Regions from separate parts of the Gottfriedia sp. NPDC057991 genome, predicted to be linked through region 1. Evidence: riboswitches for the same ligand, from Rfam matches in the RefSeq annotation. Region 1 holds a riboswitch; each other region holds the start of a gene.
What was found. Region 1 has a riboswitch for S-adenosylmethionine ahead of mtnK (S-methyl-5-thioribose kinase). Riboswitches for the same ligand answer to the same signal wherever they lie in the genome.
Positions count from the first base shown of each region.

Region 2: it holds a riboswitch for S-adenosylmethionine, as region 1 does, so the genes downstream of both, ACFVR2_RS18465 (methionine ABC transporter ATP-binding protein) here and mtnK (S-methyl-5-thioribose kinase) in region 1, are expected to answer to the same signal.
Region 3: it holds a riboswitch for S-adenosylmethionine, as region 1 does, so the genes downstream of both, metK (methionine adenosyltransferase) here and mtnK (S-methyl-5-thioribose kinase) in region 1, are expected to answer to the same signal.
Region 4: it holds a riboswitch for S-adenosylmethionine, as region 1 does, so the genes downstream of both, ACFVR2_RS22385 (bifunctional homocysteine S-methyltransferase/methylenetetrahydrofolate reductase) here and mtnK (S-methyl-5-thioribose kinase) in region 1, are expected to answer to the same signal.

Region 1 covers NZ_JBHVQN010000006.1:96,108-101,922, forward strand. The annotation lists gene ACFVR2_RS19320 (pyridoxal phosphate-dependent aminotransferase) at 1-547, opposite strand, end outside; gene ACFVR2_RS19325 (carbon-nitrogen family hydrolase) at 691-1,485, shown strand; SAM riboswitch class I at 1,537-1,695, shown strand; gene mtnK (S-methyl-5-thioribose kinase) at 1,767-2,942, shown strand; gene mtnA (S-methyl-5-thioribose-1-phosphate isomerase) at 2,949-4,001, shown strand; partial or broken gene ACFVR2_RS19340 (sugar ABC transporter substrate-binding protein) at 3,998-5,100, shown strand; gene ACFVR2_RS19345 (ATP-binding cassette domain-containing protein) at 5,103-5,815, shown strand, end outside.
Region 2 covers NZ_JBHVQN010000005.1:409,700-415,514, forward strand. The annotation lists gene ACFVR2_RS18450 (M20 family metallopeptidase) at 1-280, opposite strand, end outside; gene ACFVR2_RS18455 (MetQ/NlpA family ABC transporter substrate-binding protein) at 326-1,174, opposite strand; gene ACFVR2_RS18460 (methionine ABC transporter permease) at 1,171-1,839, opposite strand; gene ACFVR2_RS18465 (methionine ABC transporter ATP-binding protein) at 1,829-2,845, opposite strand; SAM riboswitch class I at 3,021-3,138, opposite strand; gene ACFVR2_RS18470 (hypothetical protein) at 3,447-3,881, opposite strand; gene ACFVR2_RS18475 (ASCH domain-containing protein) at 3,887-4,237, opposite strand; gene ACFVR2_RS18480 (sulfite exporter TauE/SafE family protein) at 4,451-5,242, opposite strand; gene ACFVR2_RS18485 (sulfurtransferase TusA family protein) at 5,487-5,714, opposite strand; gene ACFVR2_RS18490 (MBL fold metallo-hydrolase) at 5,737-5,815, opposite strand, start outside.
Region 3 covers NZ_JBHVQN010000007.1:240,446-246,260, forward strand. The annotation lists gene ACFVR2_RS21925 (NAD(P)-dependent alcohol dehydrogenase) at 1-349, opposite strand, end outside; gene metK (methionine adenosyltransferase) at 506-1,702, opposite strand; SAM riboswitch class I at 1,911-2,025, opposite strand; gene pckA (phosphoenolpyruvate carboxykinase (ATP)) at 2,337-3,923, shown strand; gene ACFVR2_RS21940 (hypothetical protein) at 4,129-4,659, shown strand; gene ACFVR2_RS21945 (carboxymuconolactone decarboxylase family protein) at 4,725-5,168, opposite strand; gene ACFVR2_RS21950 (RrF2 family transcriptional regulator) at 5,407-5,815, shown strand, end outside.
Region 4 covers NZ_JBHVQN010000008.1:34,923-40,737, reverse strand. The annotation lists gene metH (methionine synthase) at 1-1,779, opposite strand, end outside; gene ACFVR2_RS22385 (bifunctional homocysteine S-methyltransferase/methylenetetrahydrofolate reductase) at 1,776-3,602, opposite strand; SAM riboswitch class I at 3,684-3,787, opposite strand; gene shc (squalene--hopene cyclase) at 3,900-5,765, opposite strand; gene ACFVR2_RS22375 (hypothetical protein) at 5,790-5,815, opposite strand, start outside.

The DNA.
Region 1 (5,815 bases):
CACCTGTGGGATTATTTGGATAATTGATAAATAATATTTTACTAGCATCCAAAACATCCTGAGGGATTAATTTATAATCTGGTAAAAATTGATTTTGTTCAAGTAATGGAAGCATGTATGGTACTGTTTTTGAAAGAGATATACCAGATAAATAGTCTGGATAGCCTGGGTCTGGAACTAAAATTGTATCTCCCGCGTCACATAAACAAAGTGGTAGCTCAACTAATCCAGCTTTTCCACCGAATAATATGGCTACTTCTTCCTCTGGGTCTAAATCAACATCATACTCTCGTTTATAAAATTCTACAACAGCATTTTTTAATGAGCTCATTCCTCTAAACGGAGAATAACGATGGGTTAAAGGGTTTTCAACTGACTTTTGTAAAGCTTTTATAATATGGTCGGGTGTAGGTTGGTCTGGATTTCCTTGACCAAGATTAATGACATCATGACCATTACCTATTGACTGATTTACTTTTTGGACTAGTGAAGCAAAAAATTGTTTTGGTAAATTGTTTAATAGTTTACTATGATTCAAGTTAATCACTCCAAAAATATAATAAAATTAATTTGATTAGATCGTTTCTTAACCGAATGATTTTCATGAACGACTGTTGCAATAACTTTCACCATCATATATGCTCGATTTAAAAATGTCTATAAAATTTAGAATAGGGTGAATAAATTGTGATTAAAATTGCGTGTATTCAATCTGACGTTATTTTAGGTGAATCAAAGTCTAATTTAGAGAAAATGAAAACTCAAATAAACGAAGCTGTTAAAGAAAATGTACGTGTAATTGTATTACCAGAGTTATGGACAACAGGCTATTGTCTGGAAGAAATTGGCTTGCACACAGGTGAACAAGAAGCGGTTATTTCTGAACTTCAGTCCATCGCAAAATCAAATAACGTAATATTGATTGCTGGGTCGTTCCCGATTGCAAGAAAAAATGGTGTTACGAATACGTTAATTGTTATTAGCAGCACTGGCGAATTAGTAAAAACTTATGATAAAGTTCATTTGTTCCAGTTAATGAACGAGCATCACTATCTTCAATCAGGGGAATCAGATGGACTGTTTGAAATCGATGGATTAACGGCTGCAGGTTTTGTTTGCTATGATTTGCGTTTCCCTGAATGGATTGGAGCTCATTCTCAAAAGGGTGCAAAAGTTTTATTTTTTGTCGCTGAATGGCCAATTCAAAGAATGAATCATTGGGAAATCTTATTAAAAGCAAGAGCAATCGAAAATCAGTGTTATGTTGTTGCTTGTAATCGAGTAGGAAAAGATTTAGCGAATACATTTGGTGGAGGATCAGTGATCATTGACCCTTGGGGAGAAATAGTTTCCAAAGGCAGCACGAATGAAGAAATCGTATTTGGCGAAATTGATCCGAAAAAAGTCGATGAAATACGCGGTACAATCCCTATTTTTGAAGACAGAAAAGAAGAAATTTACAAAAAGTTTCAAAAAAGTAATTGACAAATTAAAAATCTATAAACTAAAATACGATTATAAAATCAAATATGCGAACTCTTATTTCGAGTAGGCGGAGGGATTTGGCCCGACGATGCCCAGCAACCGACCATAATACCATTGTGAAATGGGGCGTATTGTTTACGCCTGAGCTTAAATGCTCAGTAAGGCACGGTGCTAATTCCAACAGAAAAGAAATTTTCTGGTAGATAAGAGACGAAAGCCAATTAGTATTGCCTCTTTTCGTCTCGGAAAAGAGGCTTTTTATTTTGCAAAATTCAAGGGGGATGAATTTAGTGACTGTCATTGAACGAAAAGAATATAGACCGTTAACAGAAGCAACTGCAATTACTTATATACAAAAACTTGGATATTTTAAAAATGAACTATGTGAATGTATCGAAATCGGGGATGGGAATTTAAATTTAGTATTTAAAGTTAATCCAGTAGGAAGCGAGAAGGGGTTAATTATAAAACAAGCTCTGCCATATGCAAAAGTTGTTGGTGAAAGCTGGCCACTTACATTAAAGCGAGCTACGATCGAGAGTAATGCGACAAAAATATACAATGAGTTAATCCCATTACATGCACCGAAAATTTTAGAGCATGATGAAGAACAAGCCGTAACTGTAATGGAGGATCTTTCTCACTTACAAATTTTACGAAAAGGTATCATTGAGAAAAAAAGCTATCCGTTTTTAGCTGAACATATCGGAGAATTCTTAGCAAAGTCATTATTTTTCACTTCAGACTTCGGAACATCACCAGCCAAGAAAAAAGAGTTAGAGTATTTTTTTAATAATCCCGACTTATGTGATATAACAGAAAATCTTGTTTATACAGATCCATTTTTTAACAGTGAAACAAATAGTTTTGAAGAAGAATTATCAGATGAAATTCAAGAACTATGGAATGATGCAGATCTACAAATTGAGGTTGCGAAACTAAAATTAGATTTCTTATCGAAAAAAGAAGCTTTATTACATGGTGATTTACATACGGGAAGCATTTTCGTATCTGAAACAGAAACAAAAATAATTGACCCGGAATTTGCTTTTGTAGGACCAATCGGTTTTGATTTAGGGCAAATTCAGGCAAATTTACTTTTTCAACTTTTCAGCCGTACTGAACGAAAAGACGAAATCATTGAACATATTTTAAACATTGAAAAAGTTTTTAATGAAACATTTATTCGACTATGGGAAGAGCATAGTGTTAGACCATTTAACCAAAAAGCTCTAATTAAAGAAAAACTAGAAGGATATTGGGTGGATGCAATTGGGGTTATTGGATGTGAATTAATCCGAAGAAGTATCGGTCTTGCTCACGTTGAAGATATAGATGCACTGGAACATAATCAAAAAATTGAAGCAAAGAAAAAAGTCTTAAAATTCGGAGTTTATTGTATAAAAAATAGATTTACTATTAGAAATATTGGAAATTTAATTAATGGATTGGAGTAATAATCGATGACTACATTACAGCAAATACCTGAATCATTACAATGGAACGGTGAAAGTTTAAAAATTTTAGACCAAACAAAATTACCAACTGAAATACACTATTTTGATGCAACGACATTATTAGATGTACGTGAAGCAATCGTAAAATTACAAGTAAGAGGAGCACCAGCTATTGGTTTAGCAGCTGCATATGGACTTTATTTAGGTGTTCGAGAACTTGAAACTGAACAAATTGATGAATTTCATCAACAAGCACGATTATTAGCAGATAAACTAATTAGTGCTAGACCAACTGCAGTAAATTTAGCATGGGCTGTTGAGAAACTAATTGGATCTAGTAAAGAAGCAGTGACTGTATCCGAAGCTAAATTAATTATAATGGAAGAAGCGATTAAATTACATTTAGCAGATGAGGCAACTTGCAAGGAAATCGGTGAAAATGCTTTAACATTATTACATGACGGTGCTGCAGTATTAACACATTGCAACGCAGGGAGTATTGCGACAAGTCGATATGGAACAGCTTTAGCGCCACTTCACTTAGCAAAAGAAAAAGGCTGGGAAATTTCAGCTTATGCAACAGAAACAAGACCAGTATTTCAAGGTGCAAGACTGACATCATGGGAATTAAACCAAAGTGGAATCCCAGTTACATTGTTAACGGATAATATGGTCGGCTACTTATTACAAAATAAAAAAGTTGATGCAGTAATAGTTGGAGCTGATCGCATTACTGCTAATGGGGACACTGCAAATAAAATTGGAACATTACAATTAGCGATTTTAGCTAACTTTTACCAAATCCCATTTTATGTAGCCGCTCCATTATCAACAATCGATTTATCAATCGAATCAGGCAGCGAAATTGTAATTGAACAACGCGATCGCACTGAAGTAACACATATCGGAAATGTTCAAATTGCCCCTGAAGGAATCGATGTACTAAACCCAGCGTTTGACGTGACACCGAATGAATTAATAACAGCGATTATTACAGAAAAAGGAATTGTTTCTAGCGATTATAAAGAAACGTTTAAAAGTTGGGAGCAAGAGTCATGAAAAAAATTATTGCAACACTATCAATCGCATCAGTATTATTAACAGCTTGTGCAAATGAACAAAATGCAGTTTCAACAAAAAATCTGAAAATGCTAGTACTGAAGTAAGGAAAGTATCCGCAAGTAGCAATGCTGAAATTCCTGAAGCAATAAAAAAGAAAACAAAAATTGCTTTAATTATGGAGTTTTCAATTGGAACTTTTTCTTCACAATATATCGATGGCGTGAAAAAACAAGTTGGGAAATTTGGCGGAGAAGTACAAGTATATAATGCTGATAATGATTTAGCAAAGATGGCCTCCAATTTAGATACAGCCGTCAATTCAAAGGTTGATGGAATTTTAATCGATCATGGACGAAAAGAAACATTAGAAAAAGGTGTGAAAAAAGCATTAGCTGCAGGCATTCCAGTTGTTTCTTTTGATAGTGATCTAAATATTCCTGGTGTTACAGTAATTGACCAAGATGACTATAGTTTAGCATGGAAAAGTTTAAAGAGTTTAGCAGAAGGATTAAACGGAAAAGGGAATATCGCAACAATTTGGGTAGGCGGTTTTACACCGATGGAACGCAGAAAAGTTATTCTTGATGCATTTTATAAACGTTACCCGAATATAAAAGAGGTTGCTAGATTCGGAAAAGCAAGTAGTAATACGATGCTTGATACACAAGCACAGGTAGAAGCATTATTAAAGAAATATCCTAAAGGTCAGCTTGATGCTATTTTTGCAACTTGGGATGAGTTTGCAAAGGGTGCTACAAAAGCAATTCAACAAGCTGGACGTAATGAAGTAAAAGTTTACGGAATTGATTTAAGTGATGAAGATCTTCAATTAATTCAAGAGAAAAATTCACCTTGGGTTACTTCAGCTGCAAGTGATCCGGGAGAGATTGGCGAAGTTCAATCTAGATTCCTATATCAAAAAATAGCTGGAGAAGAAACGCCAGATATTTATTCTTTAGAACCTAAATTAATAGAGAAAGATGAGCTTCCAAATACTTCAATTAAAGTTAGTGATCTAAGAAAATATAGTAAAAACTGGATACCTTCACAAGCTGCAACTTCACCATGGATGGAGAAATTAGATAAGGGGAACTAAAGATGACTATTCAACTAGAATCTGTATTTTTTAGTTATGGAGAATCAGAGGTACTGAAAGATATTAATTTTACAGTCAAATCTGGAAAAATAGACGGTTTGGCTGGTTTAAATGGTGCAGGTAAAAGTACGTTAATGAAGATTCTAGCTAATAGAATTCAGCCAACAAATGGTAAGTGTAAAGTAAGTGAAAAATCAACAATCGCATATGTCCCACAAGAAGTTGATGAGGGACTTGTGCAAGGATTAACAGTAATTGAAAATTTAACGATTGCATTGAATCGAGAAAATAAGAATTTCTTCTTCTCAAAAAAGAAAAGTGTTGAATTTGTTCAAAATCGACTTTCAAAATGGAATTTGAATCTACCATATTACAAACAAGTAAGTGATTGTTCAATTTATGAAAAACAATTTATTTTAATTGCAAAAGCACTACTAAATGATGCATCCTACTTCCTATTTGATGAGCCTACTTCTTCCCTAGGAAATACTGAAAAAGAGCAATTTTTCTCATTCTTACATGATTTGAAAAGAATGGGGAAAGGTATTGTCGTCATTTTACACTCAATTGGTGAACTTGTTAAATTTACAGATGAATTAACGGTATTAAGAAGTGGAGAAATCGTGTATCAAGGTAGCTCATCGACATTAACTGTGGAAGAAATAATCGGACAAATGTCTTTCGGTAAATTTTCATTTAAAAAAACCATAAAAGA
Region 2 (5,815 bases), on a different contig from region 1:
GACCAGGTAGCGCATCGTATTCTGCTAAAAAAGCGATGGTTGGGCCTTGCTTAGATGACGTTTTCCTTGCTACAAAACCTGTTTCATGTCCCGCAATATTACGTGTTACATCGAAACCAGCTTCTTCTAGAATTTTAGTATGTGTTTCTGATGCAAAAAATTCTTGATTGCCAATTTCAGGTTTCTCATGAATTTGGTGGCTAATTTCAAGATAGGTTTCCTTCGCTTCCTCAATACTTTTCACAATTTGTTCTCTTTGTGTTTCAATTTGAACTGTCATTTAAACGATCTCCCTTCTATTCTTTTAAATAAGCATGAACTAGCTTTATAGACTTTTAATTTTATCAATCGAAATGACTACCGGAACCGTAGCGCCTTTGTCACGTTTAATAATGTAATCATGAACTTCTTTTGATTGATAAGACTTTACAATCTTTGCAAAGTCCTTGTCATCTTTATTCTTCGTACGAGATGCAATAACATTGATATACGGCATAGCTGCTTTATCATTAGGATCTTCCTTATAAAGTGGATCCTTTGAAGGGTCTAAGCCCGCTTGAACGGCGAATCCATTATTGATGATCGCTGCTGCCACATCATCTAATGATCTAGCTGTTTGCCCTGCAGCAATCGGTTTGATTTTTAAATGCTTAGGATTTTCTTTAATTTGTTCAATACTTCCTTTAGGGTCAAAATTATCTACTAAACTAATTAACTTTGAAGATTGTAATAGTTTAAGTGCACGGCCAGCGTTCGTAACATCATTTGGTATCGTAATCGTTGCTCCATCTGGAATATCACTTAGCTTTTTAAATTTATGTGAGTATATCCCCATTGGCGCAATCACCGTCGAGCCAATCGCTGAAATATCTAAATTATGATCGCCTTTAAATTGGTTCATATAAGTAATCGTTTGAAAAGCATTTAAATCAAGGCTACCGTCATTTAGTGCTGTGTTAGGCTGAACATAATCTGAAAATGATATAATTTTCAATTTAATCCCTTCATTTTTCACTTGTTTTTGTACAATATTCCAAAGTTCATAATCATCACCGTTAATACCAATCTTAACTGTTCTCTCTTTTCCATTACCTGATGATGCATTAGAACCACATGCTGATAATACCGAAACCGTTAATAATAATGCTGCAAAAATAGTAAAAAACTTTTTCATCCTCTTTTCCTCCTTACATATCTTGACCACGTATTTCCTAAACTTTGTATGAGTTGAACAATAACTACTAGTAATACAACTGTAATGACAATAACCAATGTTTCAAAGCGCTGATAACCATATGTAATAGCTAAGTCACCTAATCCCCCAGCACCAACGGCACCAGCTGCCGCGGTCGATCCAATCAATCCAATCGTTGCAGTTGTAAATGATAGAATCAACGATGGAATCGCTTCAGGTAAAATAAACTTCACGATGACTTGAAACTTTGTTGCTCCCATTGAATAGGCAGTTTCCAGCACTCCCTTATCCACTTCTAGCATGGAATTCTCAATCAATCTTGCCAAATAAGGTCCTACAAAGATTGAAAGCGGAACAATTGCTGCCACTACGCCAATGGACGTTCCCGTCAATAATCTAGTAAACGGTATAATGGCAACTAGTAAAATAATAAATGGTACAGATCGAACAATATTTATAATGGTATTTAGCAACGTAAATAAAGGTTTGTTTTCCATTATATGACCTGGCCTTGTTACAACTAGGATAATACCTAAAGGCAATCCTATGATTGTGCCAAAAATAAATGACCCTAGTACAGTTAGAAATGTATCTTGAGTTGCCTGCAAAAACTGCGGCCAAAAGAATTCCCAATTAAGCTCCATTTAACTCAACCTCCCTTACATCTATCCCCTTTTCCGAAATAAATTTAATAGCTTTTGCGCTTTCCTCTTTTGTTCCTTCTAGTGCCACAAGCAAATTCCCATAAGGTCTTTCTTGTAGCTCTGTAATCGATCCATAAAGAATGTTTAAATGTATATCAAATTTTTTAAGAACCTCTGATAATAGTGGATTGGCTGCCTTGTCACCTAGGAAGACTAATTGATAATATTTCCCCTTTGATAATGTTTTCGATAACCTAGACGGCACCTCATTTTGTAATACAGTGTTAACAAAATTCTTTGTAATACTTTTTTGTGGATTCGTAAAAACGTTGTAAACATTGCCTTCTTCGACAATTTCACCATTATCAATGACGGCCACTTTATCACATAAATCACGAATTACACTCATTTCATGGGTAATAAGGAAAATTGTAAGATTATAGGATTTATTTACCTTCCTTAAAAGCTCTAATACATTCTTTGTTGTTTCAGGGTCTAATGCAGATGTAGCTTCATCACATAACAAAAGATCTGGGTCTGTTACGAGTGCCCTTGCAATTCCCACTCTTTGCTTTTGTCCCCCCGATAAGTGCCCCGGAAATACATCTTGCTTCCCTGTAAGTCCAACAAATTCAATTAATTCCATTACCTTTTCCTGAACATCCCGTTTCTTCTTTCCTTCAAGGTATAGCGGCATTGCGATATTATCAAATACCGTTTTGGCTGAAAGTAGATTAAAGTGTTGGAATACGACACCAATTTTTCTACGTGTCTTACGTAACTCTTCATCTTTTAATGTCATTAGGTTCAATCCATCGATCAGAACTGAACCTTCTGTTGGCTCTTCAAGTCTATTTAAACAACGAATTAATGTACTTTTTCCTGCTCCAGAAAAGCCAATGATTCCATAGATCTCACCTTTCTCAATTTTCATATTAATATTATTTAAAGCTTTAATTGGTGGTCTTCCAGGATAAACCTTGGAGACATTTTTAATCTCAATCAAATTCCTTCCTCCAATGCAAGTTATTACAAATACTATAACTTAGTAAACACATTTGAAAACTAGGATTTATATTTATGTTTCCCCCATTTTTCTCCTATGGCAACACATCAAAAAACCCCCTTCTTATCCAATAGGACAGATAAGAAGAGGGGTTATAATATATAAGCCACTTTACTTCTTATCTTTCAAATCGCTTGAACGATTTGCAGGAATTAGCACGGTATTTGTTACGAAACAACAAACCCGTTGCCGAGGTATCGTAGGGCCAGTCCCTCCACCTCTCTGGATAAGTAATAGAATTTATTAAGTTTTTAAATTATTGAGTTCATGTTATCTCTCTTTTTATAATACGTCAAGAATTTTTTAAAAATTTTTTAGAAAAAATTATGTTTGAAAATAGCATTTTTTTACGAGCACTGTTTGAATCGGGTCTTATGTCCTTCATATTCAAATCAAAAAAACTATTTCATATACCGTTTGAAATAGGTCGGTATGCTTATTTTTTTTGAATTTTTATTAGTATTTCATTTAAAAGAAGACCAAAAAAAGCAGACAAGGCTTCTTCGATAAAAGAGAACTTGTCTGCTTAATTGAATCATGCCTACCATAATGCAGGCTTTACTACCATAAACCATAGCATAACCATCAAAAGAACGATGTAAATCCAAATAGATCGACGAAGCTTCTGAATCAGCATTCTCCGGTCATGGGTTGGTTCACTGAATTTCCGAATGGTCGGTGAAAAGGCTCTAGCTAGAAAAAATAATGAACTCACCAAAAGAAGAATGGTCATCACAATCCAAGATGTTTTCCACGACCAATGGCCCACTAGTACCAACAAGACCCCTGATCCAACCAGTACATGCCCAGCATGCTTTGCTAATCTGACAGCAAACCGGAATACATCCAAATAGCTCTGTTGTATCGCGGACTGCGAGGTATGCAGCTTTTTAATGATCGGAATCAATACAAAAAAAGGGCCGATTGATAAGATTACACTAGCAATATGTATGTAAAGAAGCAATCTATACAGCATATAAATTAATCTTGGATGAGACGGAACTCATGAACCCATACCCTCATTTTTGGAAGCCAAGGCATTCCAGGGTGTATTGACAGGATCGATTGCTTATACTCTTCTACTGTCGTATAGCCTTCCTGCTTAGCATCCTCATCAGTCAATTCACCTAAGGCTTGCGAATAAACTCGTTCAACAACATACTGGCGATTTTGAAGGGTCATCACTTCCCCAACATCTGCATATCTCCCGTTGCGGCGAGTAGCAGTTTTTTGTCCTGCCAATACTTTTTCGACATCCTCTTGAAGTGTAACAAGGCGTTCAATTGAACATGTTTTTGGCGGTAAAGCGTTCGTTTCATTTTGATTTGACATTTAATTCATTCTCCATTTCAAATTAAATTTATAGTAAAGGCTATTTAAAAAAACGACTAGTTCCATTTTAATTAATTTAGTACAAAATAAGCAAATTTTATTTAAGAATATTGCAACAAAAAGCACCGTACATGTAGCACCATAATAAAGTCCAATAAAAAAACAGAAAAACTCCCAAAATAGTTTTTCTGTTTTTTTACAGTTAATCCTTATTCAACTAACCCATGATTTAATAATCGTAAACCAAATTTTCAAAGCAGTAAAACCAATTAAAACTGCCAGAATCCCTCGTAAAACCTGCGTTTTTGTTTTTTTGCCTATTTTTGCACCTAATGGTGAAGCGATTAAGCTTGCAATTACAACAATAATTGTAGGCAATACTTCAACTTGACCAGTAGAGATTTTTCCGATCGTTACGCCAATTGAAGAGATAAATGTTATGGCAAGTGAAGAAGCGATTGTCACACGAGTTGGTATTTTTAAGATTGTTAACATGATTGGTACTAGCAGAAATGCTCCTCCTGCACCAACAATACCTGCACTAGTTCCAACGATAAATGCCAGACCTGCAGCAAGCCATACATTAATTGAAATTTGACCATCTGATGACATCTCGACGTTTTTTCTAGGAATAAACATTAAAACGACTGCAATCATTGCTAAAATTCCGTAAACAAGATTAATTCCATGTTCTGAAAGAAGATTTGAACCAAATCCTCCAAGAAAACTTCCTATTAGTACACTTATTCCCATACTTAATATTACTTTTTTGTTTAAAAAACCGCTTTTACGATAGCTTAATACCCCACCTAAAGTAGCAAATACTACTTGGACGGCACTTATACCTGAAACTTGATGTGGAGAAAAAGCAGCAAATCCTAATAATGGAGGAATAAATAAGAGCATTGGATAATTTATAATCGCTCCACCAATCCCTACCATTCCTGAAATAAAGGACCCAAAAAAACCAACTAAGAAAAGTACTAAAACTAAGGTCCACTCCATTTTAAGTCCCCCTATAATAGAAAAGGAGATGTAACTCTCCTTTCAGTGTATATACACAGTTCTATAAACTTGAATTTCAGACTGATTGCAAGCGCTTGTCTTTCGAGGCGCGAAGCCTGGTGAGGAGCGGAGTTACCCTAGACGGTAATGAGCACCGCAGACAGGCGAAGCAACGAAGAAAGCGAGCGTTTGGCGGGCAGTCTGAAAGGAGATGTAACTCTCCTTTTCCACTTAATCTATTAATTCATCCCTTTTTAATCCAAAATTTTAAAACATTGTCTTCTTCGGTATAATTTAATAATTCGTGTCCACCTGATTTAGCCCAAGCTGCAAGGTCGTTTTTAGCACCTTTATCAGTGACATGAATTTCTAGAACTTCTCCTGCTTCAATCTCTGCAATTGCTTTTCTTGTTTTTACAATTGGAATTGGACAAGCTAAGCCTTTAGCATCTAATAATTTTTTAGTTTCCATTTCTATTTCCCTCCAAGTCTCATTAACGTACTGCACAGCGATTTGGACCAATTTCCATTTCTCTCTGTTTTTCTTCATTTAAGTTAATTTTACCCATATTT
Region 3 (5,815 bases), on a different contig from region 1:
CTTCATGTAAAGAGATATATTCAGCATTAGCCCCAAAAGTAAAACCACTATATCCAAAAACTTGATCACCTGTTTTAAAATTTCTTACGTTTTTGCCAACTGTGACTATTTCTCCTGCAAGCTCACAACCCGTTATTTTATTTTTCGGCTTAGTCAGGCCAAACATAAGGCGGGAAGGCAGCCAGTACATATAAGGAAAATCGGAGCTTCGAAGTTTTACATCTCCTGCGGTTACAGTTGTTGCATGGATTTTAATTAATACTTCATCATCTTTTATTTTTGGTTTTTCAACTTCTGTTATTTGAAGAACTTCTGGTGGACCATATTTTGTACATATAATCGCTTTCATAGGTTCCTCCATTACAAACTTTAATTTAGTCATTTAAACCTATGAAAAATGATTTTTAAGTATACCTATATGTAGAATAAAACAGATGTAATGTAATTCTAGCTAAACAAAAAAGACTGAATATAGCATATGCCATATTCAGCCTTAATCATTTTATTATAGACCTGCTTCAGTTTTTAAAACTTCTGCTTTATCAGTACGCTCCCAAGGAAGATCGATATCTGTACGGCCAAAGTGACCATAAGCAGCAGTTTGTTTGTAAATCGGGCGACGTAGGTCAAGCATTTTAATAATTCCAGCTGGACGTAGGTCGAAGTTATTGCGAATTACTTCAACTAATTTTTCTTCTGAAACTTTACCTGTACCAAAAGTATCAATAGCGATAGAAACTGGTTTAGCTACACCAATTGCATATGCTAATTGAACTTCAGCTTTATCAGCTAAGCCAGCAGCTACGATGTTTTTCGCAACGTAACGTGCAGCGTAAGCAGCAGAACGGTCAACTTTAGTTGCATCTTTACCAGAGAATGCGCCACCACCGTGACGAGCATATCCACCGTAAGTATCAACAATAATTTTACGACCTGTTAAACCAGCATCCCCTTGAGGTCCACCGATTACGAAACGACCTGTTGGGTTGATAAAGAATTTTGTGTTTTCATCAATTAACTCAGCAGGTACAACTGGTTTGATTACAAGTTCTTTAATATCATTTTCAATTTGAGCTTGAGTAGCTTCTGGACCATGTTGTGTTGATACAACAATTGCATCAATACGAACTGGTTTGTTGTTTTCATCATACTCAACTGTAACTTGAGTTTTACCGTCTGGACGTAAGTAAGAAACTGTTTCATTTTTTCTAACTTCAGTTAAACGGCGAGCAATTTTGTGAGATAATGAAATTGGAAGTGGCATTAATTCAGGTGTTTCATTAACAGCGAAACCGAACATTAAACCTTGGTCTCCTGCACCGATTGCTTCAATTTCTTCATCTGACATGCTACCTTCACGAGCTTCTAATGCTTGGTCTACACCTAAAGCGATATCTGCTGATTGCTCATCAATAGAAGTTAAAACTGCACATGTATCTGCATCAAATCCGTATTTTGCACGGTCATAACCGATTTCACGGATTGTTTCGCGAACGATTTTTGGGATATCTACATAAGTAGAAGTTGTAATTTCACCTGCAACAAGTACTAAACCTGTTGTAACTGAAGTTTCCGCTGCTACACGAGCATTCGGATCATTTGCTAAAATTGCATCAAGAATTGAATCTGAGATTTGGTCACAGATTTTATCTGGATGTCCTTCTGTAACTGATTCTGAAGTAAATAAACGACGTTGTGACATTGAGTCCCCTCCTAAATTGAATTGACGGATCTCTTTTTTCTCAACATAAGAATAAAAAGTTTGTTCCTATTCCTATGTTTCCCATTTAAGATAAAGATAACTCAGTGTAAATTACGAAATTGCCACTGTACTTAAGTTTTGAGCAAAAAAAAAGCCTTCCTCTTATCAAATATTACCTGAGGAAAGGATTCTTGGTATTTGCCTTTCGCTCTTATCGTCCAAGACATAAAAAAAAGTCTTGCATCAGGTTCAGCACCTTTCACTAAAAGTGAGGTTGCTGGGCTTCGTAGGGCCTGTATCCCTCCACCTACTCGGGATAAGAGAGTATCCGTATGAAAAGTATCATATTAAAATTTCACTTTCTTGTCAACAATTTTCATCATAACTTAGACATAATTCTACAATAACTTTATCTCTACATTCATTTCTATTTAATGGGAAATTACTAAATATTATATTTACATTTATATAACTTACTTCATTTAATAAGTAAATTTTACTCAAATTTATTTTTTAATCAAATTCATAACACATTTTGCCAACTAATAGTATACACTATTAAAATAAATGTGTTATACTATTTATCGAGATACCTACATGGCAGACAAATATATTTAAAGGATGGTATTAGTATATGAAGACAGTTGATGTAAACTTTGAATTAAACGAATTACTTACTAGTAATCAAATGTATAACCAACTAAGCGTTTCTGAGTTAGTTGAAAAAGTCCTAACAAGACAAGAAGGAATTTTAACGTCAACAGGAGCAGTTAGCGTTTCAACAGGCAAATATACTGGACGTTCACCTAAAGATAAATTTATTGTTCAAGAGGCATCTGTTGAAAATTTAATCGATTGGGGTTCAGTAAATCAACCAATCTCTGCTGACGTATTCGAAAAATTATATAGCAAAGTACTTAACTACTTAAAAGATCGTAACGAATTATTCTTATTTAAAGGATTTGCTGGTGCTGATACTGAGTATCGTTTACCTATCCAAGTAATTAACGAATTTGCATGGCACAACTTATTTGCTCATCAATTATTTATTCGCCCAACTGAGCAAGAGCTTCAAACACATGAAGCAGAGTTTACAATTGTTTCTGCTCCGACATTTAAAGCAGACCCTGTAGTTGATGGAACAAATTCAGAGGCATTTGTTATTGTATCATTTGAAAAGAAAATAATCTTAATTGGTGGTACGGAATATGCTGGAGAAATGAAAAAATCTATTTTCTCAATCATGAATTTCCTATTACCACAAAATAATGTTTTACCAATGCACTGTTCTGCTAACGTTGGTAGCGAAGGCGATGTAGCATTATTCTTTGGACTTTCAGGAACTGGTAAAACTACATTATCTGCAGATGCAGACCGTAAACTAATCGGTGATGACGAGCACGGCTGGTCAGATAATGGCGTATTCAATATTGAAGGCGGTTGCTACGCTAAATGTATCAATTTAACATTTGAAAAAGAGCCACAAATTTTCTCTGCAATTAAATTTGGTACAGTTTTAGAAAATGTAGTTGTTAAATCTGATAGCCGTTTAGCTGACTATGATGATACAACTTTAACAGAAAATACTCGTGCTGCATACCCAATGCAAGCAATTCAAAATATCATTGAGCCAAGCGTTGCTGGACATCCACATGCAATTATCTTTTTAACTGCTGATGCATTTGGAGTATTACCTCCAATCAGTAAATTAACAAAAGAGCAAGCTATGTATCACTTCTTAAGTGGATTTACTAGTAAATTAGCAGGTACTGAGCGTGGTGTTACTTCTCCACAAGTAACATTCTCAACATGTTTCGGATCACCATTCTTACCGCTTCCAGCTGTAGAATATGCAAAAATGCTTGGTGAAAAAATTGAAAAGCATAATGTAAATGTATTCTTAGTAAACACTGGTTGGACTGGTGGAGAATACGGCGTAGGTAAACGTATGAATCTTTCTTACACAAGAGCAATGGTTCACGCTGCACTTGAAGGTGATTTAAACAACATTGAAACTACACAAGATGAGTTTTTCGGTTTAGCAATTCCAACTCATGTACCTGGTGTACCTGATAGCGTATTAGTTCCTTCAACAACTTGGGAAGACAAATCAGCTTATGATCAAAAAGCTCTTGAATTAGTAACTAAATTCAAAGAAAACTTCAAAAAGTTTGAAGGCTTTGATGCTCAATTAGCTGAACTTGGTGGACCTTTAAAATAATCTAATAAATTAAAATGTAAGGGCTGTCCAAAAAGTCGGAATCTATGACTTTTTGGCAGCCTCTTTTTATTTTCAGTATTAAAAAACAACCTCACTCAATAAAAGGAAATTATTAACATTTATAGAATAGGATTAAAGTAACATTAAATAAACTGAACATGAATACTAATCACTATTTATTTATCGAATTAAATGGAGGATTAAAATGAGATCCATAAAGATATTCACTCTGATTTTTTCATTTACTGCAATTTTATTAACTTCCTTTTTTTTATTTAATACTGGTACCTCGTCTAAAAATTTAGATAAGCATGATTCACTGTCTTCTAAAGAAATTGAACCAAAAATTGAATCATTATCCAAAAGAGATTATGAGATCAAAGATTCTGTGAATAATCAATTACTTTATGGAGTGGAATATTATTTAGTCTTATCAGTACCAGAACGTTATAAAAACGATATAGAAAATGCTCAAATAGAAATCCTACTACCTAAAAAAGTCCAATCAATATTTGGAGTCAATATTGAAGAAATAAATCATAATCAAGTATACGAAACCATAAATGGAAGAGCCTTTTTTAATCTCTCTAGTTCTATTGCTACTTCAAATATAACAATAGATCAAAAAAATTATATTAAAAATAATAATGATCTTTACACTATAAAAATTTATTCTAATAAAAATAAATTAATAAAAAGCGATGTTATAAAAGTACAAAATTTTAATAAGAATTGAAAAATTTCATTAAAAAAATGAGCCAATCTTCGGCTCATTTTTTATTTTTTAATTTTATTAGGATATTATTTTTCAGCTGGTCTATTTCCCATAGAAATAGAGATACGATTCCAACTGTTAATTTGATTGATTGTGAATACAAGATTTACATATTCTTTTTCGCTAAAGTGTTTACTTACACGATTATATAGTTCCTCAGGTACACCTTTATTCGAAATCAGTGTAATATGCTCAGTTAATTCTAAAGCTGCTTTTTCTGCATCTGTGTAAAAGTCACAATCTCTCCATGCACTAACACAGTATAAACGTTGTTCAGTTTCTCCTATTTCCCTCGCTTCAGAGGAATGCATGTCAAGGCAAAATGCACAACCATTTATTTGTGAAGCACGAATTTTAATCAGTTCACGAAGTTTATCATCAATACCCGCTGATTTAATATACTTTTCCATTTCCATCATTATTTTAAGTGCTTCTGGTGCTAATTTTGAATAATTAATTTGTTTTTCCATTTTAATTCCCCCTAAAAAAGTTAATTCTAAAAATAATTAAATTAAATGTAGTTTTTGGAAATATCAAAATTAGCGACATAAGTAATCGCCGATTCATATTATCTATAATAAGTCGTTTATCTGTTTATGTCAAACTTCTTTTAACATTGAATTGCTCCTAAAAGTAAATGTTTGACAAAGAAATAAAACATTTCTAAGATTAATTAAAAATAATCTCATTTATGAAGAAGGTGTTTTCATGCAGTATAGCGTTGGAGTTGAGTATGCACTTCACTGCCTTGTTTATTTAATTGACACTCCTGAAGATTCTCCAATTGGAATAAAGGAACTATCCTTCTTTCAAGGTGTTTCAGATACATATCTTTCAAAGATTTTTAGTAAGCTGTCTAAAGCTGGTATTGTAAGTTCCGTTCCAGGAGTTAAAGGTGGCTTCAAACTTGCCAAGTCACCAGAAGAAATTTCTTTTTGGGATGTAATTGAAGCAATTGAAGGCTCTAAGCCAATATTTCAATGTAAAAATATTAAAGATAACGGATATCTTATTAGAGAAAAAGGTTGTACTCCAAGTGCCACCTGCACGATTAATTTAGTCATGCTCTCTGCCGAAGAAAAAATGCATGATTATTTACGTAATAAAACACTTTCAT
Region 4 (5,815 bases), on a different contig from region 1:
TGACGTGTGGAATAATAAATTCTCAGCAAGCTCACGTTCTTCTGCAGGAATTGAAGCGAATCGTTCTAGTTTCTCAGTATTTACAATCGCATAATCAAGACCAGCTTTTGTAGAATGATATAAGAAAACTGCATTTAACACTTCACGACCAGCATTTGGTAATCCGAATGAAATATTACTTAAACCTAAAATTGTTAAACACTCTGGTAATTCATCTTTAATTAATTTAATTCCATCAATTGTCGCTTTTGCAGAACCGATATATTGCGTATCACCTGTTCCAACAGGGAAAACAAGTGGATCAAAGATGATGTCTGTCGCACGCATTTTATATTTTTCTGTTAATAGTTGATAACTTCTTTTTGCAATTTCCAATTTTCTTTCTGCTGATACAGCCATCCCATCTTCATCAATCGTACCAACTACAACTGCAGCACCATATTTATGAATGAAAGGTAAAATCTTCTCAAATCGCTCTTCCCCATCTTCTAGATTAATCGAATTAATAATCGCTTTACCTTGAATATAAGTAAGTGCTAATTCAATTACTTTTTCATCAGTTGAATCAATCATGATTGGAACTTTTACTTTATTAACTAACTGCTTTATGAAATTTTCCATATCTTCAACTTCATCACGATCTGGATCTGCCATACATACGTCGATAACATGGGCACCTTTTTTCACTTGAGCTCTAGCAATCTCTGAAGCTTCTTCAAATTTTCCGTCAGCTATTAATTTTTTAAATTTACGAGATCCAATAACGTTTGTTCTTTCACCGACGAAAAGTGGTCTCATACTATCATCATAGCGAAGTGATTCTAAACCACTAACAGCGTGATCCTCTCTTTTTTTAGGTTGACGAGGTGTTATTCCACTGATTGCTTCTTTCATTGCTCGAATATGTTCAGGAGTTGTTCCACAACAACCACCTATAATATTGATCCATCCTTGTTCAGCAAAATCACGTACTTTGTGCGCTAAAGATTCTGGTGATTCATGATAATGGCCATCTTCATCTGGTAAGCCAGCATTTGGATAACAAGATACAAATGTCTCAGATAGCTCTGACAATGAACGAACATGATCTCTCATAAACTCAGGTCCTGTTGCACAGTTTAAACCTACTGATATAGGCGAAATATGTTCAATGGCTAAATAAAAAGCATCAATTGTTTGACCTGCTAATGTTGTCCCCATTGGTTCAATTGTTCCGGAAATCATAACTGGTAATTTTTTATTTAGCTCGTTAAATGCATTACTAATTCCAATACAGGCAGCTTTAACATTTCTCATATCTTGACAAGTTTCAACTAATAAAACATCTACGCCACCATTTATTAATCCAGTTGCTTGTCGATTATATGCAGTAATTAATTCATCAAAAGTCACACCACCTGTAACACTGATTGCTTTTGTTGTTGGCCCCATAGCACCCGCTACATATACCTCTTTACCCGATGCCACAACTGCTTGTTTTGCAATCCTTGCTGCAATTTCATTTAGTTCAATATCTAAATGCTGTAAATTATAATCGGATAAAACAATATTAGTTGCTCCAAATGTGTTCGTTTCGATAATGTCAGACCCTGCATCTATATACTCCTCGTGAATTTCTTGTATAACATCTGGTCTTGTAACAACTAAATATTCATTACAACCATCGTATTCTTCTCCACCAAAGTCTTCTTCTGTTAAGTTTCTTTGCTGGATCATCGTTCCCATTGCTCCATCAAGAAGTAATATTTTTTCTTTTAATGCTATATCTAAAGTTTTCATAGTTGAATCTCCTCTTTATTGCTGCTTTTAGTAAATTGAATTAAGTCCTCTGTTATTTCATACTTCAAAAATGGAGTGATAAAATAAATCCCATTAAATTTATCCTTAACATAATCAATAAGCTCTTTTGCAATTTTTTTCCCTTCATCAACTGCTCTCTCAGGTTCAACAGATGAAATTCTATTTCTTACCTCTTCAGATAAAGTAATTCCTGGAACTTCATAATGGATAAAATCAGCATTTTTCTTACTAACTAGTGGCATAATTCCAATAAATATTGGCTGTTTAATATGACGTGTTGACTCATATAACTTATCAATCGTTTCAAAATCATAAATTGGCTGAGTTAAAAAATAATCTGCTCCCGCCTCAACCTTTTTCTCAAGCCTTTTAATTGCGGCATCAAACTTTCGAACATTCGGGTTAAAAGCTGCTGCGACAGAAAATCTCGTTCCATTTCCTAAACTTTTACCGGAATATAGCCTACCATCGTTCATTTCCTTAATCATTCGAATAAGTTCAAGTGATGCTACATCGTATACTGAAGTTGCACCTGGAAAATCTCCTACCCTTGCTGGATCACCGGTAATAGCAAGAACTTCATTTAATCCTAATGTAGATAGCCCCATTAAATGAGATTGAAGTCCAATCATATTACGATCTCTACAAGTTAAATGGGTCAAGACTGGTACATCCAATCTTTGAAGCAGTGATGCCATCGCAACATTCGAAATTCTAGGTGAAGCTAATGGATTATCTGCTAGCGTAATTGCATCAGCCCCTGCGCTATGTAATGCTTTCGCTCCTTCAAAAAACTTTCTCGTTTGTAGTGTTTTTGGCGGATCTAGCTCTGCAATGATCGTCGTTCTCTTTGTTGCCTTTTCTGGTAAAGTTTCATTCTTTTGTTCTTCTTGCTTAGGAATTGTAATTTTAATTGTTCTGTTTTTCACATCTTTTTTTGTAACCGGTTGTAAAGTATCAATCTTACTTCGTAAAGCAGCGATATGCGCTGGTGTTGTACCACAGCATCCACCGATTAGTCTTACACCTTGTTCAATAAATGGTTTTGCCATATCTTCAAAATATTCTGGATTCGATTTGTATACGTATTTTCCCTCATTGTATAGTGGTAATCCTGAATTCGGAAATGCCGATAAGTAACCATTCGTTGGTAATGAAACAGTATTTAATGACTCCAGCATATGAAGTGGTCCAAGATGACAATTGATTCCGACTACATCTGCACCTAAATCAATTAAATTAGGAAGAATTTTTTCAATATATTGGCCACTTTGCATGATGCCAATTTCTTGTAGTGTAACTTGTGCAATGATCGGTAAATCTGTTCTTCCTCTTAATAGATTTACAGCATCATATAATTCATTTTCATCATAAAATGTCTCAAGCATGATCCCATCTACGCCTTCTTCTAGTAACGCTGAAGCTTGCTCAAGTAGCATCATTTCTCGTTCTAAAGGTGTAGTAAAAGTAGAACCTACGTATTTCATTCCACCTATACCACCAATTACTAAAGCTCTTCCTTTTGATGCCGCTCTAGCATTTCTAACAGCCATTTGATTAATTTGCTTAACAAGCTTTTCCAAACCATATTGTCGCAGTTTTCCAGCATTAGCACCGTACGAATTTGTTTGAATTACTTCTGCGCCAGCATCTATATATTGTTCATGTATATGAATGATTCGATCACGCTCAGTAATATTAAGTTCTTCAAAACAGCTGTGAAGTCCGCCAGAATACAAAAGTGTTCCCATTGCGCCATCACCTAAAACAATTCCATCTTTTAACTTTTCCAATAAGCCCATTCAATCACTTCCCGTTTATATAAAATAAAAAACGCCATTCCCTCAAAAAAAATGAGAGAATGACGTTTAAGTACAGATCACGCCTTATCTCTCATGTTTTAAACATGCTGGATTTAGCACTTTTTAGCTTTCGCTAAAGTTGCCGGGTTTCAAAGGGCCAGTCCCTCCACCACTCTCGATAAGGATTATTTAGTTATATTCAATATAAAACAGTTTACTATATTTATATGATAAAGAAAAGACATTTATGGAAAGATTTCCAAAAATAAATTTATTTTGTTTACATAATAGTATTATTTAACTATTTTTATAGTGTGCTAGTGCTAATAGCGGATAAATTTCATTATAGCTATGGTAATGAATGTAAAACTGACCAGGTAATCCTAATCCGGTTGGATAAGTTAATGCTTTATTAGGCAATTCACTTTGGGTAGTTAAAAATTTAATCCCTTTTCTAATTACTTCATCCTCTTTATTACGAATCGATAGTAAAGTATCGACTGCCCACGCTGTTTGACTAGGCGTACTATATTTTAAAGGAACATATTTATTTTTAACAGGTGAAAGACCTGATTCTCCCCAACCTCCGTCTTCATTTTGAATACTAACTAACCATTTCTCAGCTTTTTTAATTGCCTCATGATTTTTAGGAATCCCTACAACTCTAAGACCAGTAATTGCTGCCCAAGTTCCATAAATATAACAAATTCCCCATCTACCATACCAACTACCATTTGATTTTTGGTTTTTTAAAAGCCAATTAACCGTCTTTTTCACAATCGGATCATCGTTTGAAATCGTCGTATAGTGTCCTATAAATTCTAATATACGTCCAGTTAAATCTGCAGTAGACGGATCGATGATTGCATCTTTTGCATTTTCAATTGGTAAAAATGTTAACCATTTATTCGTTACATTTTTTTCGAATGCTCCCCAACCACCATCGTCATTTTGAAGTCCAAGTAAAAAATGAACTCCCCTCAACCAACTTTCATGAATCGTGTTTTGATCCAAAGCACTTCTTGCAAGCGCCCTTAAAACTGCTCCTGTATCATCATTATCTGGGATAAAAGAATTTACATCAGAAAAGCCCCAACCACCAGGACTTAAATTTTTAGCATGAACCTTCCAGTCACCATTCATATTTTGTTGTTTCTTGATTAAGTAGTTGATCGATTTCGCAACAATCGGATCACTTATATGGTAACCAGCTTCTTGAATTGCATATGACAATAATGCAGTATCCCAAACTTTTGATGGCGAATTTTGAATATGAAGTCCCGCTTCTGTATCGGCTGCATATGAAAGAAGTCCTTGTAGCGCATTTTGAATGACAGATGAAGTAGCTTCATAACCTAAAGCCATTAAAGCATAAATCATATAAAATGTAGAACTGGCATAGCTGTAAAAAGTTCCATTTGTTTCAATACGATCTAGTATAAATCTTTCTGCCTTTTCATATCCTTTTTGGTGAAAATAGAGAGGATATGACGCTAGCTTTTTACCTTCTTCAAGTAAAAATTGGTAAAAACTCCCTCTCTCTTCATAAAACCATTCTACTTCACTAGTTTCTAGAAGATGATCAATATTTAAATCGTCATCCAATTTCACTTTAAATCGCTTATTAATACAAAGAATCATTGGAACTAAATGAACTCTAGCATAATTACTTAAATCAAATAAACTTAACGGCATTTTATCTGGCAGTAAAAAATAGCTCATTGGAAAGTAAAATAATTTAGGATACTCAATTAAACCATGAGTAGCCAGAATCATTTTTAACATAAAATGCGTTTTTTTTATACCACCGTTTTCACGAATAAATTTTTCAGCTTTTTTCATACTTGAATGTTCTTTTGTATACTTTTTTGAGATTAATAAAGCTATGTAAGCTTGTACTGTTGCATTTAAGTTACCATCTTTTTCATCCTCGTATAATTTCCAAGCTCCATTCGGATGTTGAAGATTGATAATACGATCAATAATCCCATCAATTACCTTTTGATTTTTGTATTCAAGATCATTCATTAATAAAATCATAAAACTATCCGTTAATAATGAACCTTCAAAACCATATTCCCAAGAACCTTCTTCATCTTGTTTCGTTCTTAGACGTTTGATCCGCTCTTCAATATTTCGTAAAACAATATTTTCGAGGTCCATTTTACCACCTCAGTTCAAATTTTTTTAAGGCTGATGGTATTTTTCCATTC